Linked DNA regions of Methylosinus trichosporium OB3b. The protein of the gene in region 1 interacts with the protein of each later gene in a pairwise test. Links are inferred from orthologs where the notes say so. Each region holds a gene or a part of one and is shown on either strand. Other genes may lie near its edges.

What was found.
Region 2: the proteins of grpE (region 1) and groL interact in binary tests that used the Escherichia coli proteins (3 or more experiments, as listed by UniProt). The link is inferred for Methylosinus trichosporium OB3b from one-to-one orthologs.

Annotation. Positions count from the first base shown.
Region 1 is NZ_CP023737.1:4,113,931-4,128,381, reverse strand. What follows is about bases 1,058-3,835. They hold grpE (nucleotide exchange factor GrpE), read left to right. Parts: upstream 1,058-2,046; coding sequence 2,047-2,625; downstream 2,626-3,835. Other genes in these bases: CQW49_RS19505 (magnesium and cobalt transport protein CorA), read right to left, coding at 2,733-3,734; pepN (aminopeptidase N), read right to left, coding at 1,058-1,917. Also shown: more of pepN, read right to left, coding at 1-1,057; CQW49_RS19500 (hypothetical protein), read right to left, coding at 3,936-4,355; CQW49_RS19495 (Do family serine endopeptidase), read left to right, coding at 4,657-6,180; CQW49_RS19490 (response regulator transcription factor), read left to right, coding at 6,343-7,026; CQW49_RS19485 (sensor histidine kinase), read left to right, coding at 7,010-8,467; CQW49_RS19480 (hypothetical protein), read right to left, coding at 8,473-8,877; response regulator FixJ, read left to right, coding at 9,230-9,949; CQW49_RS19470 (polysaccharide biosynthesis/export family protein), read left to right, coding at 10,116-11,279; CQW49_RS19465 (CDP-alcohol phosphatidyltransferase family protein), read left to right, coding at 11,614-12,342; CQW49_RS19460 (Dps family protein), read left to right, coding at 12,425-12,970; CQW49_RS19455 ([protein-PII] uridylyltransferase), read right to left, coding at 12,980-14,451. UniProt on the Escherichia coli protein: Participates actively in the response to hyperosmotic and heat shock by preventing the aggregation of stress-denatured proteins, in association with DnaK and GrpE. It is the nucleotide exchange factor for DnaK and may function as a thermosensor.
Region 2 is NZ_CP023737.1:4,024,576-4,039,176, forward strand. Bases 897-3,824 are described here. They hold groL (chaperonin GroEL), read left to right. Parts: upstream 897-1,505; coding sequence 1,506-3,143; downstream 3,144-3,824. Other genes in these bases: groES (co-chaperone GroES), read left to right, coding at 1,168-1,455; CQW49_RS19070 (TonB-dependent receptor), read right to left, coding at 3,392-3,824. In the rest of the region: CQW49_RS19050 (YchJ family protein), read left to right, coding at 1-260; peptidoglycan-binding protein LysM, read left to right, coding at 384-878; more of CQW49_RS19070, read right to left, coding at 3,825-5,896; CQW49_RS19075 (DUF2946 family protein), read right to left, coding at 5,979-6,347; CQW49_RS19080 (DUF2946 family protein), read left to right, coding at 6,496-6,888; CQW49_RS19085 (MotA/TolQ/ExbB proton channel family protein), read left to right, coding at 7,047-7,688; CQW49_RS19090 (ExbD/TolR family protein), read left to right, coding at 7,688-8,218; CQW49_RS19095 (hypothetical protein), read left to right, coding at 8,215-8,931; CQW49_RS19100 (hypothetical protein), read left to right, coding at 8,958-9,434; CQW49_RS19105 (energy transducer TonB family protein), read left to right, coding at 9,491-9,865; CQW49_RS24780 (hypothetical protein), read left to right, coding at 9,887-10,306; metH (methionine synthase), read right to left, coding at 10,467-14,198; metF (methylenetetrahydrofolate reductase [NAD(P)H]), read right to left, coding at 14,195-14,601.

The DNA.
Region 1 (14,451 bases):
GTCGCGGCCGATCTCGCGGGCGATATCGATATCGGAGGGCAGCGACAGCGCCTGCGCGACGAGGCTCGGATCGCGCTCCGGCGCCTCGACCAGCCGGCCGAGCGCATCGAAGAAGGGGCCGTCGGCCTCGGCCGCCGGGCCGCCTCGCGCCGCCTCTATGCGCGCGAAGATCGAGCGCAGGGCGAGGCTCTGCGCCGCCTGCCAGCGATTGAACGGGTCGCTGTCGTGCGCGAGCAGCCGCTGCAGATCCTCGGCCGCTTGCGGCGGCGCGAGCCGCACCGGCGCGGAAAAGCCGCGCAGCAGCGAGACCACCGGATGCGAGCCGACATTCTCGAAGGCGACGACGCGCTTTTGCGTCGTGAGCTCGATCAGCCCGCGCTCGCATTCCTGCGCGCCGGCCTCGCGCGAGACGAGCGGAATCTCGTCGCCATTCTCGCCGATGAGGCCGAGCGCCAGCGGAATGACGAAAGGCTTCTTCTCGCTCTGCCCGGGCGTCGCCGGCGTCGATTGCTCGAAGCTGAGCGTCAGCCGCTTCGCCGCGGCGTCATAGTCGCTTTCGACGGTGACGAGCGGCGTGCCGGCCTGCTCGTACCAGAGCGAGAACTGTGAGAGGTCGCGCCCCGAAGCCTCGGCGAAGCAGGAGAGGAAATCCTCGATCGTCGCCGCCGTTCCGTCGAAACGGTCGAAATAGAGCGTCATGCCTTTGGCGAAATCATCGGCGCCGATCAGCGTCTTCAGCATGCGGATGATCTCGGCGCCCTTCTCATAGACGGTCGCCGTGTAGAAGTTGTTGATCTCGTGATAGATATTGGGCCGCACCGAATGGGCGAGCGGCCCCGCGTCCTCCGGGAACTGCTGCAGGCGCAGGCCGCGCACGTCGGAAATGCGCTTGACCGCGCGCGAGCGCTGGTCGGCCGAGAACTCCTGGTCGCGGAAGACGGTGAGGCCCTCCTTCAGGCACAGCTGGAACCAGTCGCGGCAGGTGATGCGATTGCCGGTCCAATTGTGGAAATATTCATGCGCGATCACCGATTCGACGCCGGCGTAGTCGCCGTCGGTCGCGGTCTCGGGCGAGGCCAGCACATATTTGTCGTTGAAGATGTTGAGGCCCTTGTTCTCCATCGCCCCCATGTTGAAATCGGAGACGGCGACGATGTTGAACACATCGAGATCATATTCGCGGCCGAAGACCTCCTCGTCCCAGCGCATGGAGCGAATGAGAGAATCCATGGCGTAGGACGCGTATTTCTCCTTGCCGTGCTCGACATAGATCGCAAGATCGACCATGCGGCCCGAGCGCGTGGCGAAGCGCTCGGAAATATGGCTAAGATCGCCGCCGACGAGCGCGAAGAGATAGCTCGGCTTGGGGAAGGGATCGCGCCAGAGCGCGAAATGCCGGCCGCCCTCGAGCGCGCCCGCGTCGATGCGGTTGCCATTGCCGAGCAGAACCGGCGCCTCGGCGACATCGGCCTCGATGCGCGTCGTGAAGACGCTGAGCACATCGGGACGGTCGAGGAAATAGGTGATGCGGCGAAAGCCCTCGGCCTCGCATTGCGTGCAATAGGCCGAGCCCGAGCGATAGAGCCCGGAGAGCTGGGTGTTGGCGGCGGGGTCGACCTCGGTCTCGATCTCCAGCACGAAGGGCGCGTCGGGCGTCGCGTGCAGCGTCAGCGCGTCCGGCGTCGCCTCGGCCGCGACGCTGGCGCCGTCGAGCAGCAGGCGGCGCAGGACCAGCCCGTCGCCGTCGAGCGTCAGCTCGGCGCCGGGGCGTCCTTTCGGATTGCGGCGAATCGCCAGCCGCGAGACGACTCGCGTCTTGCTGCGATGCAGCGAAATATCGAGATCGACCGAGTCGATGAGGAAATCCGGCGGCCGATAATCGGCGAGACGAATGCCCTGGGGCGGTGGATTGCGCATGGGACCTCGAAGTTCATCAACCCCTACACCCGGGGCGCCGTCCCGCGCAACGATGGTGGCGCGGCTCCGACTTGATTTTGCGGGTCGGCGCCCTGATATCGGGGACGTTTCACGCCAATGGAAGAGATCATGAGCGAAGATAAGAAGACCGAGACCACGCCGCCCGGAGAGGTCCCGCCGCTGGCGGGCGAGGCCGAGGCGCCGGCGGAGACGGCGGCCGAGGCCGGGTCCGAGCTGGAGGCGCTGAGGGCGGAAGCGGCCGGCCTGAAGGACAAGCTGCTGCGCACGCTCGCCGATATGGAGAATATGCGACGGCGGACCGAGAAGGAGGTCGCCGACGCCAAGGTCTATGGCGTCGCCAATTTCGCGCGCGAAATGCTGACCTTCGCCGATAATCTGCGCCGCGCGGTCGAGAGCGTGCCGGTCGGCGCGCGGGAGACTCTGGACCAGAGCGTCGTCACGCTGATCGAGGGCATGGAGCTCACCGAGCGTGACTTCCTGTCCCGGCTCGGCCGTTTCGGCGTCAAGCGCATCGAGGCCAAGGGCCAGCGCTTCGACCCCAATCAGCACGAGGCGCTGTTCGAAATCCCCGACGAGAGCGTGCCCAATGGCACGGTCGCGCAAGTGGTCGAGCCCGGCTATCTGATCGGCGAGCGCGTGCTCCGCCCGGCCAAGGTCGGCGTCGCTCGCGGCGGACCCAAGGGGTGATCGCCGACGCTCCCCCCGTCATTGCGAGCCGAAGGCGAAGCAATCCAGAGCCGTGGGGCGGCCCCTGGATCGCTTCGTCGCTGCGCTCCTCGCGATGACGGCGAGCCTCACAGCCACCCGTTGCGGCGGAACCGCCAATAGAGAAACGCGCATGTCCCCGTGATCGCGCCCAGGATGTAAAAATAGCCGAAGCGCCATTTCAGCTCCGGCATATGCTCGAAATTCATCCCATAAATGCCGGCGATCGCCGTCGGCACGGCGAGAATGGCCGCCCAGGCCGCGAGCCGCCGGGCGATCTCGGTCTGCTGCATCTGGCCGTTCATCAGGCTCGCCTCGAAGGCGAAGGCCAGCACCTCGCGCAAGGTGTCGATCGATTCGCGCACGCGGCGAATATGGTCGGTCACGTCGCGGAAATGCGGCTGCATGGCCGGATCGATCGCCATGACTTGCGTATGCTCGAGCCGCTGGCAGACGTCGACGAGCGGCGCGACGGCGTTGCCGAGCCGCAGCAGATCGCGGCGCAGCGTGTAGAGCCGATCGATTTGGGCGCGCCCCGGCGTGTGCTCCAGAATGGCGTCCTCGATCGCCTCGACCTCGGAGTTGATCGTCGCGAGCACGGGGAAATAATCGTCGACGATGAAATCGAGAATGGCGTAGACGATATAGTCCTCGCCCTCGGAGAGGCCGTGCGGCGCCGCCTCACAGCGCTCGCGCACCTGCGCGTAGGAGCGCGAGGCGCCGTGGCGGATCGACAGCACATAGCCCTTGCCGACGAAGAGATGCGTCTCGCCGAAGGCGATGCGGCCATTCTCCATCTGCGCCGTGCGCGCGACGATGAACAGCCCGTCTCCATATTGCTCGAGCTTGGGATATTGATGCGCCTTGCCGGCGTCCTCGATGGCGAGCGGATGCAGCCCGAACTGGCGCTGCACGCGCGCGAGCAGCGCCAGCGAAGGCTCGTGCAGCCCGATCCACACCACATTCCCCGGCTGCGCCGCGAAGGCGCCGGCGGCGTCGATGTCGATATCCTGCAATCGCTTGCCGCTGGCGTAGACGGCGGCGGCCACCACGCCGGGCTCGTGAGCGGGGTGATGCGATGGATCATTCATGGCGTTCGTCCAGCATGAGGCATGCGCAGACGAGAGGCCGAACACATGAATGAAAGGTTAAGGCGGAAACGCGCCGATCTCCCGCCCCGCGCTTGGAGAGTTACGGTGAAAGGCCCGGCAGGTCTCGCGGCGTCGCGGTTTCGCCAAGCCCGCGCAAGCGGCGCGCAGGGCGGGAGAAGGAGGGAACGTCGAGATTGCGCCTCACATCAGCGCACGAAAATCCTCGACCGTGAGCGGAGCGACGACATTGAGATCGTCGTCGAGAATTTCATACAGCGTGTCCTTGCCGCCATAGATCGTGAAGAACACGATCACATCCTTGTCGCCGCCGCCTTCGCGATGCGGATCGGGTGAGGGCGGGCTCACCTTGTAGCTGCCGACCGGCCGCATCTCCTTGATCTCCCCATTCGGGTGATAGAGCCGGTGCTCGCCCTGAATCACGAAGGTCTTGTTCAGCGTCTTGTGGCGATGCAGCAGGATCTTCTCATTGCCGGCGAATTTATACAGCACATGGATCAATCCATTGCTCTCGTCGATATCGAGCACCGACAGCCACAGATGCTCGGCGCCGGCGAGGCGCTTCCATTCGATGTTGCGGTCGTCGAAGGCGAAGCTCGGCATGGGTCCGCGTCCTCCTGATGGTTCTGGACGCGCAGAGTCTGGCCGAGAGCGCATGGCGCCGTCCAAGGACGTGCGCCTGCGCGTCGCCATGAGATTTACCCGCGAGCCGATTTGCCCGCCGAGCGCGGCCATTCCACGCCTTACGAAAGTTTCATCCGGCCGCCACTGCCGCGTAAGCCGGGCGGCCCCATTTTCCTCGGCAACGGCGGACGATCCGCCCCGCGCGCCCCCGACGGTCGCGCGCCAGATCGATGGAGACGGTTTGATGACCTCGCCTCTGCTTTTTCGTCGAGCTTTCGCCATGGGCCGAACCGCGCGCTGGCGCCGGCCCGAGCATCGCCCTTTCCGCATGGCCCTCTTCTCCGGCGTCGCCGCTCTTGCGCTCGGCGCCACGCTAGCGACGCCGCTCGCGGGCTTCGCCATGGCCGAGGCGCCGCCGGTCGAGAGCCAGACCGCTCCCGCCGGGCTCGGGCCCAAATCCTTCGCCGATCTGGTCGAGCGCGTGAAGCCGGCCGTGGTGGCGATCAAGACCAAGGCGATCGAGGTCGGCGGCGGCCCGGAGGAGGGCGTTCCGGGAATGCCGCCCGAGCTCTCGCCGGATGATCCGCTCTACCGCTTCTTCCGTCATTTCGGCCCGCCGCAGGGGCGCCGCCAGAAGCATGTCACCCAGGCGCAGGGCTCCGGCTTCGTCATCACCAGCGACGGCTATGTGGTGACCAACAACCACGTCGTCGAGCATGCGACTCAAGTGGAGGTGAGCTTCGACGACGGCCGCACGCTGCCGGCCAAGATCGTCGGGACCGACAAGCGCACCGATCTCGCGCTGCTGAAGATCAGCGACGGCAACAAGCTGGCGCATGTCGACTGGGCGAGCACGAGCCCGCGCATCGGCGACTGGGTGATCGCAGTCGGCAATCCGTTCGGCCTCGGCGGCACGGTGACCGCCGGCATCGTCTCGGCGCGCGGACGCGACATCGGCGCCGGTCCTTACGACGACTTCCTGCAGATCGACGCTCCGGTGAACCGCGGCAATTCCGGCGGTCCCTCCTTCGACGAGCGCGGCCAGGTGATCGGCGTCAACACGGCGATCTACTCGCCCTCGGGGGGATCGATCGGCATCGGCTTCGCCATTCCGGCCGAGGTCGCCAAGGATGTGATCGCGGCGCTGAAGGACAAGGGTCAGGTGGCGCGCGGCTGGATCGGCGTGCAGATTCAGCCGGTCACCCAGGAGATCGCCGAGAGCCTCGGCCTCAAATCCACGAAAGGCGCGCTGGTTGCGCAGCCGCAGCGCGGCGGCCCGGCCGATGCGGCGGGGCTGAAGTCCGGCGATGTGATCACCGCGGTCGATGGGCAGAAGATCGACAATCCGCGCGAGCTCGCCCGACGCATCGCCACGCTCGGGCCGGGCAAGACCGCCGACATCACTTATCTGCGCGGCGGCTCCGAGAAGACCGCGCGGCTGAAGCTCGGCAAGCTGCCGTCCGAGAAGGAGGCCGCGACCGAGACCGAGGACGACGGCGTGGAGCAGGGCTCCGCTCTCGCGGCCTATGGCATAGAGGTGGCGCCGGCCTCCGAGCTGCGCGGCCGCGGCGGCGGGGAGGGTCTGATCGTCGTCGGCATCGACCCCAATGGCTCGGCGGCGCAGAAGGGCCTGCAGCAGGGCGATGTGATCCTCGAGGCCAATGGTCGATCGATGAAGCGGCCCGGCGATCTCTCCGACGCCATCGACGCGGTGAAGAAGGAGGGGCGCAAATCCGTGCTGCTGCGCGTGAAATCGCAGGGTGGGACGCGCTTCGTGGCGCTCTCCGTCAGTCCGGCGTCTTAACGACTTCTTGCGTAGGGCCGCCATAGCCCCCACCCCCCGCGCGAAGCGGACCCGCGCAAGCAAGGGCGCCGGGAGATTCCGTCTCCTCTCGGCGTCTCTCCGGCAGACCGGCGCGCCCCCGCCGGTCTGCCGTTTTTGCTGAAGGTGCGCTATATGAAGGAAATGCGCATATTGATCGTCGAGGACGATTCGGAAGCCGGCGCCTATCTCGTCAAGGCGTTCCGCGAGCAGGGCCATGTCGCCGACCATGAGGTCGACGGCCTCGCCGGCTATGCGGCTGCCTCCGATGGTCGCTACGACGTGATCGTCGTCGACCGCATGCTGCCGCGGCTCGACGGCCTCTCGCTGATCTCGGGCCTGCGCGAGCAGAAGATCGAGACGCCGGCGCTGATCCTCTCGGCGCTCGGCCAGGTGGACGACCGCGTGAAGGGCCTGCGCGCCGGCGGCGACGATTATGTCGCCAAGCCCTACGCCTTCTCCGAGCTGCTCGCCCGCGTCGAGGCGCTGGCGCGCCGGCGCGGCGGCGCGAAGCAGGAGGAGACCGTCTATCGCGTCGGCGATCTCGAGCTCGATCGCCTCGCCCATAAGGTCACCTCCGCAGGACAGGAGATCGTGCTGCAGCCGCGCGAGTTCCGCCTGCTCGAATATCTGATGAAACATGCGGGGCAGGTGGTGACGCGCACCATGCTGCTCGAGAATGTCTGGGATTATCATTTCGACCCCCAGACCAATGTGATCGACGTCCACATCTCCAGGCTGCGCGCCAAGATCGACAAGAGCCGCGAGACGCCGCTCCTGCACACGATCCGCGGCGCGGGATATATGATCCGTGAAGGCGCTCGCTAGACTCTTCCGAACGACGGCCTTTCGGCTGTCGCTCGCCTATCTCGTGCTGTTCGCCTTCGGCGCGGCGCTGGTGCTGACGCGCGTGAAAATCCATGTCGAGGATCTGTTCGACGAGCAGACCGCGCAAACGATCGACGCGGATATTCGCGGCCTCGCCGAGCAATATGCGGAAGGCGGCATCCGCCAGTTGGTCGATGTGGTCGAGCGGCGCGTGCGCTCGCCCGGCGCCTCGCTCTATCTGGTGACGACCTTCGCCGGCGAGCACGTCGTCGGCAATATCGCCGCCATGCCGCGCGATCTGCCCGCGGGCTCCGAGCTCGTCGAGTCGGTGTATCAGCGCCGCGGCGAGACGACGCCGCATCATCGCGCGCTCATGCGGCTGTTCGTGCTGCCGGACGGATTCCGCCTGCTCGTCGGCTATGATCTGCACGATCGCAAGATGTTGCACGCGATTCTCGGCAAGGCGCTCGTCACCTCCTTGTTCTGGCTTGTCGCCATCGGCACGCTCGGCGGCATTTTCGTCGCGCGGCGCATCTTGGCGCGGCTCGACAAGATGTCCGCCTCGGCGCAGCGCATCATGGGCGGCGATTTGAAGCAACGCCTGCCGCTGATGGGCGCCGACGACGAGCTCGACCGCCTCGCCGGCAATCTCAACGCCATGCTGGAGCGTATCGACGAATTGATGACCGGCCTGCGCGAGGTCTCCGACAATATCGCGCACGACCTGAAGACGCCGCTGACCAGGCTGCGCAACCGCGCCGACGAGGCGCTGCGCGCCCATCTGACCGAGGACCAATATCGCGAGGCGCTCGCCGGGCTCATAGAGGAGTCGGACGGCTTGATCCGCATCTTCGACGCGCTGCTGATGATCGCGCGCGCCGAGGCCGGCTATTGCAGCGACTTCTGCAGCGAGTTCGACGCGAGCCGGGTGACGGCCGACATCGTCGAGATGTACGAGCCGGTCGCCGAGGAGCGCGGCGCGCATTTGGCGCTGCACGCGGAGCCCGGATTGACGCTGCTCGGCAATCGCGAGCTGCTCGGCCAGGCGCTGGTCAATCTCGTCGACAATGCGCTGAAATATGGCGCGCCGTCGCCGGGCGCGGTGATCGCCGTGGAGGCGCGGCGCGTCGGCGATCGCGTCGAGATCGCCGTGGCCGATCGCGGGCCGGGCATCGCCGAGAAGGATCGCGATCGAGTGACCAGCCGTTTCGTGCGGCTCGAGAATTCGCGTTCGCGGCCCGGCTCCGGCCTCGGCCTGTCGCTTGCGGCCGCCGTCGCGCGCCTACATGGCGGCGCCCTGCGTATCGACGACAATCGGCCAGGGCTGCGCGTCGCTCTCGATCTGCCGGCGCGATCGGCGCCGATGCGCCAAGGCGGCGCGGCTTCTGTTCCTCAGACCAATCTCGGCGCTGGTCTCGCGGCGCGCGAAGCGGCGAGATAATCGCGTCAGCGACGGACGCGGGCGCGCAGAATGGCGCGCAGCGCACGCCCATGCGGCAGAGCGCGCGCTCGCAGATCGTCGACGCGCTCGAAATCATCTTCACAGACAGCGCTCTGCGCGCCCTTGAACAGCAGCAGGCTGGTCGGCGTGACGATAATGTCGCCCGGCCGCAATGTCGGATCGTCGAGACGCAAAGTCTGCGCGCTCGACGCGTTTCGCCGCGCCTCCACCGCGTCGCGAAAGGCGGCGGCGGCCCGCGCCGCGAAGGCGTCATGATCCTGGCGCGCAGCATCGACGCGGCGCAACCATTCGTCGCGTTCGTCCTGCCGATGCTGCGCGAATGCGCCGCTTGTCGCGCCGGCGAGCATGACCACAGCGAGCATCGACGGGGCATGCCGACGAATAAACATTGAACACTTCATCACCGGCTTTCGCGTATCGCTTGCGGGCTACGTGTATTCCCCAGTTTGTCAATCGTCGCCGCGCTCAGAATAATGCCTATAGCGCGGGTTTCGCCGCGAGCGCTACGACATGGTGCGCTGCCGGCGCGCATGTTCTTCCGTGTTGTCGAATAATTGGGGCATGTTGCGATGATCATCTCGACACGAAGCCATGCGCGCGCAAATCGCGCGGCCGCGCCGCCGTCGCGCCCTCCCCCGCCGCGCGCCGCGGCTCGACATGTGACGCCGCCACGCCAGCGGCGCGAGCTGATCGCCGGCGCGCATCGCGCCTCGTCATTCTGCTGAAGAGATCAAAAGCTCCATGGCTCACATATCGCAGCAAGCGAGCGCGCTCGCCGATGTCGCCGCCGCTCGCCCGACATTCGCTCCCGCGCCCGGAACGACCAATGAGCACGCCACCGTCCACATCATCGACGACGACGACGCCGTCAGGGACTCGCTGGCGCTGCTGCTGTCCACCGAAGGTCTGCGCGTCGAGGCGCATGAGAGCGCCAGCGTCTTTCTCACCCATGTCCAGCCCGGCTCGCCCGGTTGCGTCGTCACCGACGCGCGCATGCCGGAGATGACCGGCATCGAGCTGCTCGAGGAGATGAAGACTCGGCAATTGTCGCTGCCGGTCGTCGTCATCACCGCTTACGCCGACGTCGATCTGGCGGTGCAGGCGATGAAGCAGGGCGCATTCGACTTTCTCGAGAAGCCCTTCGACAATGAGGCGCTGATCGCCTGCGTGCGGCTCGCGCTCGCCTTCGAGCGCGAGGAGCAGTTCCGCGCCGCCGAGACACAGACCATCCAGGCGCGCATGCAGACGCTGACGGCGCGCGAGAGCGAGGTGCTGGCGCGCCTGCTCGACGGCATGCCGAACAAGAGCATCGGCCGCGAGCTCGGCATCAGCGTGCGCACGGTCGAGGTGCATCGCGCCAATGTGATGTTGAAGATGAACGCCGGCAGCCTCTCCGAGCTGGTGCGCATGTCGCTCGCCGCCTCCGCGGCAGCCGCGGAGCAGCCGCGCGGCAAGGGCTGACGTCCATGTGTCGGCTCTGCCTGTAGCATGGCGGTCAAATTTGCGGCATAACTCCTCGGCGCGACGCTGCCGGCTCGGCCCGTGGGGGCCCTTCCGACCTCGTCGCTCGCACGGCCGCGGCCCGCTCTCCGTGGGAGCCGCGTCGCCGCGCTATGTCGAGGCGCCAGTGGACTCGAAGCTTTTTCTGCGGTTTGCGGCTTTGTCGGGGGTAGCGTTGCTGGCGGGCTGCTCTTTTCTTCCGGGCAGTGGGCCGTCGGGTGATTCGATAGTCGAGGCGACGGCTTCGGCCACGCCGGCCTTCGTCGGGGTCGAGATCGACGATTTTTCGCTCGAGGTGTTGGCGCGGCGGCGGGAACCGTCGCTGCGCGGGTCTTTCGGAGATTATCGCGCGTTGGCCTCGCAGCCGATCGGCGTCGGCGACGCGTTGCAGATCACGGTCTGGGAGGCGACGGCCGGCGGTCTGTTCTCCTCCGGCGGCGGCGACCACACGAGCCCCGGCTCGCGCTCGGCGACAATCCCCGAGCAGACGGTCGCGCGGGACGGCTCGGTCACCGTGCCCTACGCCGGGCGCATCCAGGTCGCCGGCCGCAGCCAGCAAGAGGTCGAGGCGCTCATCGTCGAGCGGCTGCGCGGCAAGGCGATCGAGCCGCAGGCGCTGGTGACGGTGACGCACAATGTGTCGAACATGGTGACGGTGACCGGCGAGGTGTCGCAGGGCGCGCGCGTGCCGCTGACGCTGCGCGGCGACCGGGTGATGGATGTGATCGCCTCGGCCGGCGGGTTCAAGACGCCTGTGCATGAGACCTTCGTCAGCCTGACGCGTGGCGACCGCACCGCACGCGTGCCGCTCGGCGCTCTCTTGGCGACCCCGCGCGAAGATATTTATGTACGACCTGGCGACATGGTGACGGTGGAGCACACGCCGCAGACCTTCACCGTGGCGGGGGCGTTGGGGTCGAACTCGGTGCTGGAGTTCGGCGCGCGCAGCCTGACGCTGGAGGAGGCGATCGGCAAGGCCGGCGGGATCGAGGATCAGCAGGCCGATCCGTCGGGCCTTTTCGTGCTGCGCTACGAGCCGAGCGGGATCGTGTCGCAATATCCGGCGACGCCGCCCGAGCTGGCGGCGCGGGCGCAAGTTCCTGTGGTCTATCATCTGGACATGCGGGACCCGAAGGCGCTGTTCGCGGCGCGCCGCTTCGCGATGCGTGACAAGGACATTCTGTTCGTTTCGAACGCCGGTCTGACGGAGGCGGGCAAGGTGCTGAAATTGGTGTCGATGCTGACGCAGCCGGCGGTCCAGGGGATTCGCACGGAGTCGCGGATCAAATAAGGCCGAAAACCGCCGCAGGGGCGCCGATAATCGGTTGACGGGGCGGAGCGTCGCAGGCAAGCTGAAGCTGGCCGAATGCTGCGGCGCCACAGACGGACATGCGATTCGAGGGACTCGCAGGACCGAGGCGCGACGGCGTTCGGATCGGCTGCGGTGTGTAGAAGTTCGGGTTCGGTTCATCCGAGTTCGGCGCCGTATGAGGCGCATGGAACGCCTGGCGTCGGAAATGGGGCGAAGCCGCGTCGCGAGGCGCCGAGCGCTTCACAATTGTCGAGGGGGCTTCTTGGCGGATCGATTGAACACGAGCGTGCTGGCGACTTGCGAGCGACGGCTCTTGGGCGCAATCGTTCAGCGCCTTCCGACCTGGGTGCTGCCGGACCAGCTGACGGCGGTCGGGCTGCTGGGAGCGGCGGCGACGGGGGCGGGGTTTCTGCTGTGCCATTGGTCGGCGTGGTTCCTGGCGCTGGTGGTGGCGGGGCTGGCGACGAACTGGTTCGGCGATTCGCTGGACGGGTCGCTGGCGCGGCACCGGTCGATCGAGCGGCCTCGCTACGGCTTCCTTCTGGATCATTCGAGCGATCTGATCGCGATGAGCCTGATCGTGGTGGGGCTCGGGGCGTCGCCTTTTTTCACCATGCCGTCGGCGCTGTTCGTGCTGTCGCTCTATCTGCTGATGAGCTCCTACACCTATCTCCGCGTGGCGACGGAGGGGGTGCATCGCCTGTCCTACGGCGGAATGGGAGCGACGGAGTTCCGGATTCTGGTGGCGGTGTGGGCGCTGATCGCGCATTGGGCCGGCCCCGGCCTGATCGAGGCGCGGATCCTGCGGTTCGCCTGGATCGACGTGTCGGTGGGCGGCCTGTCGGCCGTCGCCTTCACTTTGTTCGTGCTGATGGTTCGCCGCGATCTCGCGAAGATGGAGGCGGAGGAGGACGTCGGCGCGAGCGCGACGGTCCATCGCCTGCCGGCGCCGCGCCGGCGCGAAACGGCCGAGCCCCAGACCCTGCCGCCGCCGCCCGCCGCCGAGCCGGCCCCGCAGCTCCAGGGCGCGTCGCTGCGATAGGCAAAAAAACTCCCCTGCTCGCAATGGGAAGGCGCGGCGAGCGGCATATTTGGTCCGGATGATCCCATCCGGAGACCATCCCATGGCAGCTCATAGAGAAGCTCACACCGGCAATCGTGACGTTCGCGCCCGTCAGAAGGCCGCGCTCGACACGCCCACCGCCCTCTCCGCCGACGCGACGCGCGACGTGTCCGGCGCGCTCAACGCCGTGCTGGCCGATATTTTCGCGCTCTATCTCAAGACCAAGAATTTCCACTGGCACATGTCCGGGCCGCATTTCCGCGACTATCATCTGCTGCTCGACGAGCAGGGACAGCAGATTTTCGCCATGACCGACGACGTCGCCGAGCGCGTGCGCAAGGTCGGCGGCGCGACGCTGCGCTCGATCGGCCACATCGCCAGATTGCAGCGCATTCCGGACAATGACGCGGATTATGTCGATCCGCAGGACATGCTCGCCGAATTGCGCGACGATAATGGCGCTCTGGCGCTGCGCATGCGCGAAGCCCATTCGATCTGCGACGAGCAGGGCGACATAGCGAGCGCCTCGCTGTTGGAGACCTGGATCGACGAGACTGAGCGGCGCATCTGGTTCCTGTTCGAGGCCGGCCGCCGCGGCAACGCCTGATCGAAAGCTCTACGGCTGAGCCGGCGTCCCGCCGGCCTCGCGCGCCCGCGCGCGCTTCTCCCGCGCCGGAGCGAAGACCTCGAGCAATTGCCGCTTGATCGTCGCCTGGCGCGAGGCGGAGAGGATCTTTCCGCCCGTGAGATCGGTGACATAGAAAGAATCGACAGCCCGCTCGCCGAAGGTGACGATATGGGCCGAGCCGATGTTGAGGTTGAGGTTGGAGATGGCGTTGGTCAGATCGAACAGCAGGCCGACGCGGTCGAGGCCCGACACCTCGATGACGGTCGCGACATTGGAGAAGCTGTTGTCGATGACGATGTCGGGCGCGATGTCGAAGGCGAGGGAGCGGTCCTTGGCGCTGCGCGCGGCCACGGCCTCGGAGATGGCGATCTCGCCGCGCAGCGCCTTCTCGATGTAATCGGCGACGCGGCGCGCGCGGCGCGTCTCGTCCTCGTCGAGCGGGAAGGCGCGCGAGAAGAAGATGGTGTCGAGCGCGAGCCCGTCGGCCGTGGTGAAGATATGGGCGTCGACGATATTGGCGCCGCTCGCGGCGCAGGCGCCGGCGATGATCGACAGCAGCCGTCGATGGTCCTGCGCGACGACGGTCAGCTCCACCGCGCCGCTCTTGGTGTCGAGATCGACTGTGGTGGCGAGCGGCGCCTGCGCATTGTTCAGCTCGCGCAACAGGCGCGCATGGCGGACCTTGCGCGGCAGATCGGCCTTCAGCCAATAGGCCGAATAATGCCGCTGCGCATAAGCGTCGAACTCGGCGGCGCCCCACTCGCCGAGCGCGGCGCGCAGCTCCTCCTTGGCGAAAGCGACGCGGCTCTTGCGATCGGCCGCCGAATGGCCGCCGCCGAGCACCACCTCGGTCTCCCAATAGAGAACATTGAGCAGCTGCGCCTTCCAGGCGTCGAGCACGCCGGGCCCGACCGCATAGATGTCGCACATGGTGAGGACGAGCAGCATCTTGAGCCGCTCCATCGTCTGCACCGATGCGGCGAAATTCTCGATCGTGCGCCGGTCGGAGAGATCGCGGCTCTGCGCGATGCTGGACATCAGCAGATGATGCTGCACCAGCCAGGCGACCGTGTCGGTCTCGGCCGGGGTGAAGCCGAGGCGCGGACACAGCGAATGAGCGATGCGCGCGCCGGCGTGCGAATGATCTTCCTTGCGGCCCTTGGCGATATCGTGCAGCAGCAGGCCGAGATAGAGCGCCTTGCGATTGGCGATGGTCGGGAGAATATCGGCGGCGAGCGCCGCTTGCGCGGGGCCGCGGCCGGACTCCAGCGCGGCCAGCGCGCCGACCGCGCGCAAGAGATGCTCGTCGACCGTATAGTGATGATACATGTTGAACTGCATCATCGCGACGATGCGGCCGAATTCGGGAATGAAGCGGCCGAGCACGCCGGTCTCGTTCATTCGCCTCAGCACGATCTCGGTCATATTATGCGAGGTGAGAATGTCGAGGAAGAGACGGT
Region 2 (14,601 bases), 99 kb from region 1 along the record:
AGGCGACGGCGGACGGCCAGCCGGGCGATGCGACCGGCCATGTCGACTTCACCGCCCATTATATCGCCGAAGGGCTGCGTCAGACGCATCGCGAGCGCGCCCTGTTCCGCTTCGAGGCGGCCGATCAGCGTTGGTATTTCGTCGAAGGCGAGGCCCGCAAGAGCGCGCCCGTCATCCGCGAGGCGCGGCCGGGCCGCAATGATCCTTGTTCTTGCGGGTCGGGCAAGAAATACAAGAAGTGCTGCGGCGCCGCCGCCTGAACGACCGGCCGTTCAGCCCCCCTGCGCCGCGCCGGCGCCCTCGACCCCGCCGTCTCCGCCCTATCTAAGCCGCACGCGAGCGAGAGCCTTCCCGCCGCGTCCATGCTGTGAAGGAGAAGACGAATGGGTCTCTTCAATTTCTGGAACCACGCCAAGAGCGGCGAGCCGATCGCCAAGGACGCGCCGGCTCCCAAGGGCGCGACCGAGAACGCCGCGGCGCCGCCCGAAGAATTGAAGAAGGAGATCGAGAAGCAGGGGCTCGACGCCTCCAAGATCGAGATCAATGTCGAAGGCGACAAGGTCAAGCTCGGCGGCAAGGCGGCCTCGACCAGCGAGGCGGAGAAGATCGTGCTCGCCGTAGGCAACACCAAGGGCGTCTCCCAGGTCGAGAGCAATATCGCTGTCGGCAAGACCGAGACCGAGTCGCTCTTCTACAAGGTGCGCCAGGGAGACACCTTGTGGAAGATCGCCGAGTCGCAATATGGCGCCGGCAAGGGCGGCAAATATGAGGAGATCTTCGCCGCCAACAAGCCGCTGCTGTCGGACCCGGACAAGATCTACCCCGGCCAGGTGCTGCGCATTCCCAAGACCGGGCAGGGCGCCGAAGCGCGTCGCTGACCGCCCCATCCGACGGCCGGAGCCCGAGCGCCCCGGCCGAATTCTTATCGGACCCGGGACGGCGCGACGCCGCTCTCGCCCGGCGCCTCAACTTTCTTTCCCAGCATAATCAGAAACTTGTTCTTCGCCGCGACGAAGTTCACGCCTCTCGCCTTGACAAGGCGGGGGCGCGTTCCTATGTCACCGCCTGCCTGCTGGCACTCGCCGCGGGTGAGTGCTAATGGGCATTTTACGCAATCTTCGCCCGCGCGTCGCGGCGACGCGCCGGCTCCAGATGAAGGAAGACGACATGGCGTTCCGTCCCCTCCACGACCGGGTCGTGGTCAAGCGCCTCGAGGGCGAGGACAAGACCAAAGGCGGCATCATCATTCCGGACACCGCCAAGGAAAAGCCCGCCGAGGGCAAGGTCATCGCCGTCGGCCCGGGCTCGCGCGACGAGAGCGGCAAGCTCGTCGCCCTCGATGTGAAGGAAGGCGACCGCGTGCTGTTCGGCAAATGGTCCGGCACCGAGGTCAAGATCGACGGGGAAGATCTCCTCATCATGAAGGAAAGCGACATTCTGGGCGTGATCGTCTGACGCCTCGCGCTTTCCCCGACATTCTCTTATTCCAACGGAGCTGAACGACAATGGCAGCCAAGGACATCCGTTTCTCCTCCGACGCGCGCGATCGTATCCTGCGCGGCGTCGAGATCCTCGCCAATGCGGTGAAGGTCACTCTCGGCCCCAAGGGCCGCAACGTCGTCATCGAGAAGAGCTTCGGCGCGCCGCGCATTACCAAGGACGGCGTCACCGTCGCCAAGGAGATCGAGCTCGCCGACAAGTTCGAGAATCTCGGCGCGCAGCTCGTTCGTGAGGTCGCCTCCAAGCAGAACGACACCGCCGGCGACGGCACCACGACGGCCACCGTGCTCGCCGCCGCCATCGCTCGCGAAGGTGCCAAGGCGGTCGCGGCCGGCCTCAACCCGCAGGATTTGAAGCGCGGCATCGACCTCGCGGTCGAGGCGGTGGTCGCCGACCTCAAGAAGAACTCCAAGAAGGTCACCTCCAACGACGAGATCGCCCAGGTCGGCACCATCTCGGCGAACGGCGACAGCTACATCGGCCAGGAGATCGCCAAGGCGGTGCAGAAGGTCGGCAATGAGGGCGTGATCACGGTGGAGGAGGCCAAGAGCCTCGACTCCGAGACCGTCATCGTCGAGGGCCTGCAGTTCGACCGCGGCTATCTCTCGCCTTACTTCATCACCAACGCCGAGCGTCTCATCGCCGAGCTCGAGGATCCCTATATCCTCATCCACGAGAAGAAGCTGTCGACGCTGCAGCCGCTGCTGCCGATCCTCGAGGCCGTTGTGCAGACCGGCAAGCCGCTGCTCATCATCGCCGAGGACGTCGAAGGCGAGGCGCTCGCCACTCTCGTCGTCAACAAGCTGCGCGGCGGTCTGAAGATCGCGGCCGTGAAGGCTCCGGGCTTCGGCGATCGCCGCAAGGCCATGCTCGAGGACATCGCCATCCTGACGGGCGGCCAGGTCGTCTCCGAGGATCTCGGCATCAAGCTCGAGAACGTCACTCTCCCGCTGCTCGGCCGCGCCAAGCGCATCCGCATCGACAAGGAGAACACGACGGTCATCGACGGCGCCGGCGAGAAGAAGGACATCGAGGCCCGCGTCCAGCAGATCAAGGCGCAGATCGAGGAGACCACCTCGGACTACGACCGTGAGAAGATGCAGGAGCGTCTCGCCAAGCTCGCGGGCGGCGTCGCGGTGATCCGCGTCGGCGGCGCGACCGAGGTCGAGGTGAAGGAGAAGAAGGACCGCGTCGACGACGCGCTCAACGCCACCCGCGCCGCGGTGCAGGAAGGCATCTCCCCCGGCGGCGGCGTCGCGCTGCTGCGCGCCATCGCCGCTCTCGCCGACATCAAGGTCGCCAATTCCGATCAGCAGACCGGCGTTTCGATCGTCCGCAAGGCGATCCAGGCTCCGGCGCGTCAGATCGTGGACAACGCCGGCGGCGACGGCGCGGTCGTGGTCGGCAAGCTGCTCGAGTCCACGGACTACAATCACGGCTATGACGCCCAGACCGGCGAATATGGCGATCTGCTGAAGTTCGGCATCATCGACCCGACCAAGGTCGTGCGCACGGCGCTGCAGGACGCGTCCTCGATCGCCGGCCTCATCGTCACCACCGAGGCGACGATCACCGAGCAGCCGAAGAAGGAGACCATGCCGGCGATGCCTCCGGGCGGCGGCATGGGCGGCATGGATTTCTGATCTCGCTTCCCCCGAGAAAAAACGAAGGCCCCGGAGCGATCCGGGGCCTTTTCTTCGTGATGTGCGCTGCGGCACAGCAGAGCATCGCCGGCTCGGGCGAAACATCGGCCTCGGAACCCCATGCCGCGCCGTCTTCCTCGAGAGACGGCGCTCTCCTGTCTTCTTTCGCGGCAAGCTTGCCCCGCCGCGAGGAAGCAAGGCGGCCCGGAGCGCGTATCGGCTCCGGGCCGCCCCATCTTACTCCGATCTCACCGCGCGAGGGCGGTGCGGAAGGCGTCGAACAGGCCCGGCTCGTCACCCTCGAAGAAGATGCCGCGCTCGCCGCGATTATGACCGAACTCGTATTTTCCTGAGAAGACGAAGGTCCGCTGCGGGAACGGGTGGAACAGGAAGTATTTATAGTTGTTGATGTTGTCGACGCCGAAGGCGAAGGAGATGTGCTGGTTCCATTTATACGAGATCTTGGTGTCGAGCACGAAGAAGCGGTCGAAGCTCTGATAGACGCCATGGGCGACGTCATTGTTGTCGAGCGTCGTCCACATGCGGCCCTGGAAGCGCGCCGCCGCGGTGAGCGCCCAATGCTCGTCCGGCCGATAGGTGGCGGCGAGCGTCCAGCGCCAGTCGGGCACGTTCGGCACATTCTTGCCGACGACCGAGGTGTTCCAGGGATAGGCCGTGGATGGGACCCAGCTGCTGTCGGCCAGAACCCGCGCGTCGAGATAAGTGAGGCTGCCCGAGAGCTCCAATCCCTTCAGCAGCACATTGTCCTTGCGCGCGGCGAGCTCGACGCCGCGATTGCGAATCTTGTCGACATTGCTGTTGGTCGTGGAGAGGACGTTGGTGCCGGCGAGATAGGAGCTCTGCGAAATGATCGCGTCGCGAACCTCCTCGTTGAAGAAGGAGACGCGCACATTGCCGTCCTCGCCGATCTTACGTTCCACCGCGATCTCGCTCGAAAGCGCGACCTCGGGCCGCAGATTGGGATTGGGGTTCACGTTCTGGCCTGTCGACGAGACCGTCGACAAATTATAGAGCTCCTTCGCGGTCGGGAAGCGATTGGCGAGGCCGATCGAGCCGGTGAGCGTCCAGTCCTCATCCGGCGTCCATTGCAGCGATCCCTTGGGGGAGAAGCGCGTGTGATAGAGATTGGGCTGATAGATCGGCTGCACGGAGTTCGGATTCGTGGCCGCGATCGCCGTCGCTGTCGAATTGACCGCGCTCGTCGGCAGCGACTGATTGTAGCCGTCCGTGGCTTCCCAATGCTCCCAGCGCCCGCCGACCGTGAATTTGACGTCGGGCCGGACTTTCCACGAGTCCTGGAACCAGAGCGCCTGTGTCCGCGTCGTTCCATTGCCCACCGAAAGGACGACGCCGGGATAGGCGGTGGCGGCCCCGGCGGTCCAATTGGACGTCAGATAGGTCGGATTGTTGAGGTGGAATTGATCGCCGTGCAATCCGAAGCTGACGTCATGACCGGAAAGGAATCCCTCCGGCCTCAAGATGCCCTTGAGATCGAGAAGCGTCCAATAGGTCCCGTCATAGCGCGCGTCCTTGCCGGCCTGCGTATAGCCGCCCGTCGCGAGCGCCGACCAGGGGCTGCGCTGATCGGATTGCAGATAGGTGAAATGTGAGGCCGAGATCTCGAAGTCGAACGGGCCGCCCGTGTTGGACTTCACCGCCAGCGCGTTGGTGAGCATCTTCTCCTGGATGCGGTAATACCCCGACCCGAAACTCTGCAAGGTCGAGCCGGAGAGGGCGGGCGTGGCCGAGAAGTTCTGGGTTCCAGGCGCGAGATAGTTGTCGGGGATCGAGGTTCCGTCATTCGACCAGAAGCCCAGCGTGTAGGTCGCGCGAATGGCCTGTGAGAAATCATAGGCGAGCTTCAACTTCGCGTTGATCTGATCGTTCTCGAGATTGCCGGTGCTGCCGACCACCACATTGGGCGCGCCGAATTTGTTCGTCGCCCAATAGGCGCCGGGATACATCACGCCGGCGCCCGTGGTCGCGTAAGTGAGCGGCTGCGTCGTGCCGTGCTGGTAGTTCGCGGAAACGAACCAGGAGAAATCGCCGACCTTGTCGCCGACCGAGGCGCTCGTGACCTCCGTATTGAACAGCTTGTTCGTTCCATAGAGCGAGAAATCCTGCAAGGACACGCTCTGCTTGGCGGTCACTTCCAGCTTGTCGGGCATGCGCGTCGTGATCTGCAGCACGCCGCCGAGCGAATTGCCCGGATATTGCGCCGAGAACGGGCCGTAGAGCATGTCGACTCGCTCGATCTCCTCCGGGGCGACGAGGCCCCAGCGCGGCGCGCCGATCGTATTGTCGTTGCCGATCAGCGCGGTCAGCAGCAGATCGTCCGCGTAGACGAGGCTGCGCGCGCTCGACGAGACGCCCCAGGTGCGCGTCTGAAGCACGGCTTGCGTATCGCCGTTGTTGCGTTTGCGCACGAACAGGCTCGGCAGATATTTGACCACGTCCTCGGTGTCGATGACATTGATCTTGTCCTCGATATCCTTGCGCGTGACGCTCGCCACCGTATTGGGCAGCTTGAATTTTTCGACCTGCGCGGACGTGCCGTCGGGGCGTGTCGGCGACCAGGTCGAGACCGGCGCCGGACGGGGCGAGCCCTCGGTCTGCGCGGCGCCGATATCGATGGTCGGCAGCGATTCTTGGGCGAAAGCGGGCGCGATGACGGACGCGCAGACGAGGAGCGCGCCGGCGGAGACGCCGCGCAGCAGATGATGACGATGCATGAACGATGTCCTTCCCTGGCGCCTGTGAAGGCGCATGCCGGAACACCGGCGCCGGCGGCGCCGAGTGCGAGATGATCGTGGCTCAGGAGAGGGACGGCGGGGCGCGCGCCGAGGCGTTGCGGTCGACGAAAAAGCGGACCAGCCCCTCGGCATAGACGAAGGAAAGACGAGCGCCGGAGGCGACGGCGAGCGGATCGACGGCGAGTATCCGCGCATGGAGCGGAGCGTCCCCCGAGCCGAAGAGGCAGAGGACGCAGGCGCCATGTCGATGGCCCGTCTCTCTCTGCGGCGCCTGCTCGGAGGCGTCGACGACGGTCGGGACGCGCGCCTCGCTATGCGTGAAGCCGCACAGCCGCGCGCCGCCGCTCTGCGGCGACGCGAATGCGCCGGCCGCGACCTGCGTCAGCAGGGCGAGGACGAAAAGGAGCCGGACGAAAGTGAGGAGCGCCATTGCCGAGGGGTACGCTGTTAACCGTGTCGAGACGAGCGGCGGCCATTAGAGCGTAGCGGAGAACAATTCCAAGACCCTGCAGATTGTCAGAAATTAAAAAATCCGTTAAGAGACATTTATGTCACAGGGCGGAGGCCTCAGAGCAGAAATGCGCGCGTTCCTCGCGATCGTCTCGGTTTGCGCGCTGCTATTCAGTGTCTTCGTCGCCGCTGCGCCGCATGCGTCGGCGCGCGCGGGCCTGCAGGGCGCTGCGCAGGGCGCCTCCGTTTTCTGTCATGATCGTGCGCCGAACGCCGCCTCCGTCGAGCGCGGGCCGGCCGAGAAGAACGGCGCCAAGAAGCAGAACTCCTGTCCATGCTGCCTCGCCGCCCATGCGGCCCCGGCGGTGCTGCCGGAGCGCGTGGCTCTTCTGTTGCGGCTCGAGCCGCCGGCGCCGATGCCCGCCGTCTTTGGCGTTCCTCCCATTTCGCTTCCGCATTTCGCGCTGCGCCAAGCCGTCAATTGCGCGCGCGCGCCGCCAGCGTTCGCGCCGCTCGCTTGAACGGACGCTTCGCGCGCCGCGCGGATGCGACGCCTATTCGGCCGCGCGCCGCCGGGACGGCGCTCGCGATTCGACGACGCTGCAAAGCCAAAGAAAACCAATCTAAAGATCGCCGGCGTCGCCGCGCGGTCGGGGAACCCCGAGCACGAGTGCGTCTCATGGAATATTCTTCGATTTCACCCGTAACCATGTTCATGAACGCCGGGCCTGTCGGCAAGGTGGTCATGGGAATGCTCATTCTCGCTTCCGTATGGACCTGGGTCCTCATCGTCGAGGGCGTCGTCTCGGTCGTGCGCATCGGCCGGGCGGCGCGCTCGGCGCGCGCCGGCGGCGCGGCGGGCCTGCTCGGGCCGGTCGAGGCGGCGGGCGAGCACGCCGGCTCCTTCGATCTCCCCGGCGAGTCGATCGGCGAGAAGCGCGAGCGCGTCGCCGAGATCATGAGCCGCGCGGGCCGCGAGCTGCTGACCAGCGCGGAAGGCGGCCTGCCCAATCTCGCGGTGATCTCGTCGGTCGCGCCATTCGTCGGCCTGTTCGGCACGGTGTGGGGCATCATGACCAGCTTCGCCGGCATCGCCCAGTCGCAGGACACGAGCCTCGCGGTGGTCGCGCCCGGCATCGCCGAGGCGCTCGCCGCCACCGCCTATGGCCTCGCGGCCGCCATTCCGGCCTCCGTCGGCTATAACCGCATCGGCGCGGCCTTCGCCCGCGCCGGCCAGCAGGTCGCGCATTACGTCGAGGACAAGGCGCTCGCCATCACCAGCGGCCATGCGGTCGTGACGCGCAAGCGGGAGGCGGCGTGATGGCTGGCCTTCCCACCCGCTTCAAGAATGGCGACAGCCTCTATCAGCCGCTCGCCGACATCAATGTGACGCCGCTCGTCGACGTCATGCTGGTGCTGCTCATCATCTTCATGGTGACGGCGCCTCTGCTCGCCAAGGGCATGAAGGTCAATCTGCCGCAATCCAAAGCCGCGCAGCCGCTCAATCCCAAGGAGCCGATCGTCATTGTCGTCTCCAAGGAGGGCAAGGTCGCGCTCGGCGCCGACGAGGTCGCTCCCGAGGCGCTGGTCGATATGGTGCGCGCCGCCATGGGCGACGATCTGAGCCGGGTCGTGCATCTGCGCGGCGACAAGGAAGCCAATTACGGCGAGGTGATCGCGGTGATGGATCGGCTGGCGATGAACGGCATCACCCATCTCGCCATTCTGACCGATTCGCGCAGCAAGACCGGCCAAGCGGCGGCCGGCGTCGCGCCTGCCGTCGGGGCGGCGCCCGCCGCCGCGCCGGCTCCCGCCGCGGTCCCGGCTCCGGCGGGAGGAGCGGCGAAATGACCGATGTCGCTTATTCTCCCGTCGAGGGTGGAGTGGGCGGCGACAGCGCCCCACCGCCCGTCAAGCCGCCGTGGCTGCGCGCGGCGAGCCTCTCGGGCGTCGTCCTGGCGCATGCGGGCGTCGCCTTTCTGCTGCTGAAGCTCGCCGTGCCGGCGATCACCAGCCTCGAATCGATCAGCATGGAGCTGGTGCCTCAGGGCGATTTCGTGGAATCGCAGGAGGTGACCGCGGCGGAGGAGGAGCCGCCGCCGCCCGAGGAGATCGAGCAGCCCGATCTCGCCATTCCGCCGCCGCAGGTGATGGCGCCCGACGCGCCGGTGCTACCGCAGCAGAAGGAAGTCGTCGAGCAGAAGAAAAAGAAGATCGTCGAACGCAAGCGCGAGATCGATCACGACAAGAAGCGTGAGGCGTCGGCGCGCCGGACAATCGGCGCTCCAGAGGGCCAGTCGCAGTCCAACGGCATGTCGCAGGCCGCCTATAAGGCGCTGCTGGCGGCGGCGATCCGCCGTCACGTGCCCGGCACGACCGCCCTCGGCGAAGGCACGGCCCATTGCTCGTTCCATGTGACCGCCGGCGGCGGCATCAGCGGAATTGCGGCCTCGGGCTCGTCTCCGGCGCATGCGGCGCTCGCGCGACAGATTCTCGGGTCTGTCCATGCTCCGCCGCCGCCGGGCGGGGGATTCCACGCCAGTCAGAGCTTTCACTTTCACTAAAAATGCAAATGCGGAGAAACGTCTAGATGAAGAAGCTCGCACTGATGACGGCCGCCCTCTTGATCGGCGGCCCCGCCTTCGCGGTCGAAGGCGACGCTGCGGCCCCCGAGGCCGCCCCGGCCATGGCCGATCATGGCGCGGCGGAAAAGCCGGCCAAGAAGAAGCCGACGACCCACGCCGCCTTGGGCGAGGAAAAGGGCAAGACGAAGGATAAGACTGAGAAGAAGGTGAGCGAGCAGAAGCCCGCTCTCTCCAAAAACGCCTATGTCAAGCTGCTCGCCGCTGAGCTCAAGCGTCATACGCCGACGAGCGCCGATGCGCAGACCGGCTCGATCCATGTGGCCTTCACGGTCGGCGCCTCTGGCCGCGTCGTCTCCCATAAGGTGCAGTCCTCGTCCAATCCGGCGTTGGAGCCGGTGGTCGGCCGCATTCTCGCGGCGGTCCACACGCCGACGCCGCCCGGCGGCGCCTTCACCGCGGTTCAGGAATTCAACTTTCATTGATCGCGCAGCGCGGCTCGCGGCGTTTGCCCGGGCCGCGCCGGATCGAATCCGGACGCATGATGAAACGTCACACCTTCGCCCTTCTGTGCGGGCTCACGTTGATCTGCGGCGACGTCGCCGCGATGGAAGACAAGGCCGGCGATCCCAAGCCGACCGCGGCGCCGGTGTCCTCCGGCCTGTCGCAGAGCAAGTTTCTCGGCCTGCTCTATAGCGAGATCGCCAAGCGCACGCCGATGAACAACACGCCGGGCCCCGGCTCGGCGACCGCCAATTTCCACATCGACGCGGCAGGCCGCGTCGACAAGGTGACGATCGCGCGCTCGAGCAGCGCCAAGCATGCGGAGCTGGTGCGCAAGATCCTCACCGGCCTGCAAGGCCCGCCGCCGCCGGCCGGATCGTTCGAGGGCTCGCAGACGTTCAATTTTCATTGAGTCTTCAAGGATATTGCACAAATGAAACTAATTGCGCTGACATTTGTTGGGTTTTTGTCGAGTGGTCTGCCAAATGCTTCCCTCGCCGCGGCAGTGCAGGAAGCCGGGCGTGCGGGCGATCGAGCGACTCGACAGCCACAGACCTGGCAAACGACGGACGAAGGACGCCAATGGATACGAGCCGTCTCCACGCGGCTCCAGAATCACACACCGGCAGCTTTATTGTTCAATCGCGGCGCAGTTACAGTGCTCTTCCGTGTCGATCGCGAGGGCAAGATTTTCGACGTGCGGGTGACGCCGGAATCGCCCAAGGAGGCGGCGGCGTTGCTTCTTTGGATTTTCGATGTGGTGCATCTGCCGCCTCCGCCCCCGGCGGCGATGCGTCAAGGCTGCTGCGCCCTCAGCCAAACGTTTAATTTAGGCAGACCACTGACGCCATAATCCGTACCACTCAGGTACTTTTCGTCGTGGGCTCGCGCGGCGGGCCTGTACGACTGCTCGCCGACGTTCAAATTGCACCGAGTGCGAGCTTTCACTTCATCCGACCCATCTATGCTAGGCCCCTTCTCCCGCAGGCAAGAGCAGGGGCGCGTCGTGAGGTCTATTGCGCCGGCTCGACCAGCTCGCTATGCGGCGCCGGCTCGTAGTTCAGCACCGGCCGCAGCCAGCGTTCGATCTCGGCGGTCTCGACGCCCTTGCGGGCGGCGTAATCCTCCACCTGATCGCGCTCGACTTTGGCGACGCCGAAATAATGCGCCTGCGGATGCGCGAAATAGAGACCGCTGACCGATGACGCCGGCGTCATCGCATAGCTCTCCGTCAGCGCGACGCCGGTGCGCTTCTCCGCCTCGAGCAGGCGGAAGATCGTCGCCTTCTCGGTGTGGTCGGGCTGCGCCGGATAGCCCGGCGCCGGACGAATGCCGCGATAAGTCTCGCCGATCAATTGCTCCGGCGTGAAGGTCTCATCGGCCGCATAGCCCCAGAACTCGCGGCGCACGCGCGCATGCATGCGCTCGGCGAAAGCTTCCGCCAGACGATCGGCGAGCGCCTTCACCATGATCGCCCCATAATCGTCGTTGGCGCGGGCGAAGCGCTCGGAAATCTTCGCCTCCTGCGCGCCGGCGGTGACGACGAAGGCGCCGATATAATCCGCGCCCGCGCCCTCGGGCGCGACGAAATCGGCGAGCGCCACATTGGGCTTGCCGTCCCGGCGCAGGAGCTGCTGACGTAGCGTATGCAGCGTCGCCAGCCGCTCGACGCGGCCTTCGCCGGTAAAGAGCGCAATGTCGTCGCCGACGGCGTTGGCGGGCCAGAAGCCGATCACAGCCTTCGGATTGAACCAGCGCTCCTCGACGATGCGCGCCAGCATCGTCTGCGCATCTTCGAACAATTGCTGCGCCGCCGCGCCGCGCTCGGAGTCCTCGAGCAGGGCGGGATAACGGCCCTTGAACTCCCATGTCTGGAAGAAGGGCGTCCAATCGATATAGGGGACGAGCTCTGCGACATCATAGGAGGCGAAGACGCGCGCGCCGAGAAAGCTCGGCTTCGGCGGCTCATAGGCGCTCCAATCGATCGCAAACGCATTGGCGCGCGCAGCGGCGAGAGACACCCGCTGCTTCTCGGCCTGGGCGCGCGCATGCGCTTCCGCGACCTTCTCATATTCCTCACGCGTCTTGGCGACATAATCGGCGCGCGAGGATTGCGACATCAGCGCCTGCGCGACGCCGACCGCGCGCGAGGCGTCGGTCACATAGACCGCCTGGCCCTTGCTGTAATTGGGGCTGATCTTCACCGCCGTATGCACGCGGCTCGTCGTCGCGCCGCCGATGAGCAGCGGCGCCGAAAAACCTTCGCGCTCCAGCTCCGAGGCGACGAAGCACATTTCGTCGAGCGACGGCGTGATGAGGCCGGAGAGGCCGATGATGTCGACCTTCTCGGCCTTCGCCGTCTCCAGAATCTTCGCGGTCGGGACCATCACGCCGAGATCGATGATCTCGAAGTTGTTGCAGCCGAGCACGACGCCGACGATGTTCTTGCCGATGTCGTGAACGTCGCCCTTCACCGTCGCCAGCAGGATTTTTCCGGCGGAGGAGCGCGTCTCCTTGTTCTCCTCCATGTAAGGCAGGAGACGCGCCACCGCCTGCTTCATCACGCGCGCGGATTTCACCACTTGCGGCAGGAACATCTTGCCCTGGCCGAAGAGATCGCCGACGACATTCATGCCGGCCATCAGCGGGCCTTCGATCACATCGAGCGGCCGCGCGCTCGCGAGGCGCGCCTCCTCGACATCCTGATCGACATAATCGGCGACGCCATTGACGAGCGCATATTCCAAGCGCTTCTCGACGCTGGCCTCGCGCCAAGCGGCGTCCTTCTCCGCAGACTTGGCGCCGGCGCCCTTGAAGCGCTCGGCCATATCGACGAGGCGCTCGGTCGCATCCGGGCGCCGATTGCGCACGACGTCCTCGCAGGCTTCGCGCAGCTCGGGATCGATCTTTTCATAGACGGCGAGCTGGCCGGCGTTGACGATGCCCATATCCATGCCCGCCGCAATGGCGTGATAGAGGAACACCGAATGCATCGCCTCGCGCACCGGCTCGTTGCCGCGGAAGGAGAAAGAGAGATTGGAGACGCCGCCCGACACATGCGCATGGGGCAGGGTGGTCTTGATCGCGCGCGCCGCGTCGATGAAGTCGACGCCGTAATTGCAATGCTCCTCGATGCCGGTCGCGACGGCGAAGATGTTGGGATCGAAGATGATGTCCTGCGGCGGAAAGCCCACTTCCTCGACGAGAATCTTATAGGCGCGGCCGGAGATCTCCACCTTGCGGGCGAAAGTGTCGGCCTGTCCCGCCTCGTCGAAGGCCATGACGACGACGGCGGCGCCATAGCGCTTCACCTTGGTCGCCGCCTCGATGAACTTCTCCTCGCCTTCCTTCAGCGAGATGGAATTGACGACGCCCTTGCCCTGCAGGCATTGCAGGCCCGCTTCGATCACCTCGAACTTCGATGAATCGACCATCACCGGTACGCGCGCGATGTCTGGCTCGGCGGCGAGAAGATTGAGGAACTCGACCATGGCCTTCTTCGAATCGAGCAGGCCCTCGTCCATATTGATGTCGATCACCTGCGCGCCATTGGCCACCTGATCGCGCGCGACATCGAGCGCGGCGGCGTAATCGCCATTGGTGATCAGCTTGCGGAACTTGGCCGAGCCGGTGACATTGGTGCGCTCGCCGACATTGACGAAGGGAATGTCCTTGGTGAGCGTGAAAGGCTCGAGGCCGGAAAGGCGCAGCAGCGGCTCGATCTCGGGAATGGCGCGCGGCGCGACGCCCTTCACGGCGCCGGCGATGGCGGCGATATGCGGCGGCGTGGTGCCGCAGCAGCCGCCGACCACATTGACGAGGCCGGACTTCGCAAATTCGCCGACGAGCTCGGCCATATATTCGGGACTCTCGTCATAGAGGCCGAATTCATTGGGCAGGCCGGCGTTGGGGAAGGCGCAGATGCGCGTGTCGGCGATGCGCGACACCTCGGCGATATGCTGGCGCATCTCGCGCGCGCCGAGCGCGCAATTGAAGCCGATCGAGAACGGCTTCGCGTGCTGAATAGAGTTCCAGAAGGCGGCGGCCGTCTGGCCGGAGAGCGTGCGGCCGGAGAGATCGGTGATGGTGCCCGAGATCATCACCGGAAAGCGCGTGCCGACCTTTTCGAACGCGTCCTCGACGGCATAGATCGCGGCCTTGGCGTTCAGCGTGTCGAAGATCGTCTCGATCAGCAGAATATCGGCGCCGCCCTCGATTAGGCCGAGCGCCTCCTCGTGATAAGCGGCGCGCAGATCCTCGAATGTGACGGCGCGAAAGCCGGGATTGGACACGTCGGGCGAGATCGAGGCGGTGCGATTGGTCGGGCCCATGGAGCCGGCGACGAAGCGCGGAACGCCGGTCTCGCGCGCCACCGCGTCGGCGGCCTTGCGCGCGAGACGCGCGCCTTCGAGATTGAGCTCGTAGACGATATGCTCGAGACCATAGTCTGCCTGCGCGATCGCGGTGCAGGAGAAGGTGTTGGTCTCGATGATGTCGGCGCCGGCCTCGAGATAGGCGCGATGGATCGCCTCGATCGCGTCCGGCTGCGTCAGCGTCAGCAGATCATTATTGCCGCGCAGATCCTTCGGATGGTCCTTGAATCGCTCGCCGCGGAAATCGGCCTCCGTGAATTTGTGGCGCTGGATCATCGTGCCCATGGCGCCGTCGAGGACGAGAATGCGCTCGCTCGCGGCCTGCTCCAGCGCGGCGAGAATCTTCGGTCCGTGGTTCTTGTCGAAGCTCATGCTGCGGCTTTCTCGGTAACGGGACGCACGCCCAGAAGATGACAGATCGCGAAGACGAGGTCGGCGCGATTATTGGTGTAGAAGTGAAATTCGCGCACGCCATTCTCGGCGAGGCCGAGCACCTGCTCGGCGGCGACGGCGGCGGCGATGAGACGGCGGGTGACGGGATCGTCGTCCAATCCCTCGAAGCGATCGGCGAGCCAGCCGGGCACGCTCGCGCCGGCCTTGCGCGCGAAATTGGCGGTCTGCTTGAAGTTCTGCACCGGCATGATGCCGGGCACGATCGGAATTTTTATGCCGCGTTTGCGCGCCTTGTCGAGAAAGCGGAAATAGACGTCGTTCTCGAAGAAGAATTGCGTGATGGCGCGCGTCGCGCCGGCGTCGATCTTCGAGGCGAGCGCAT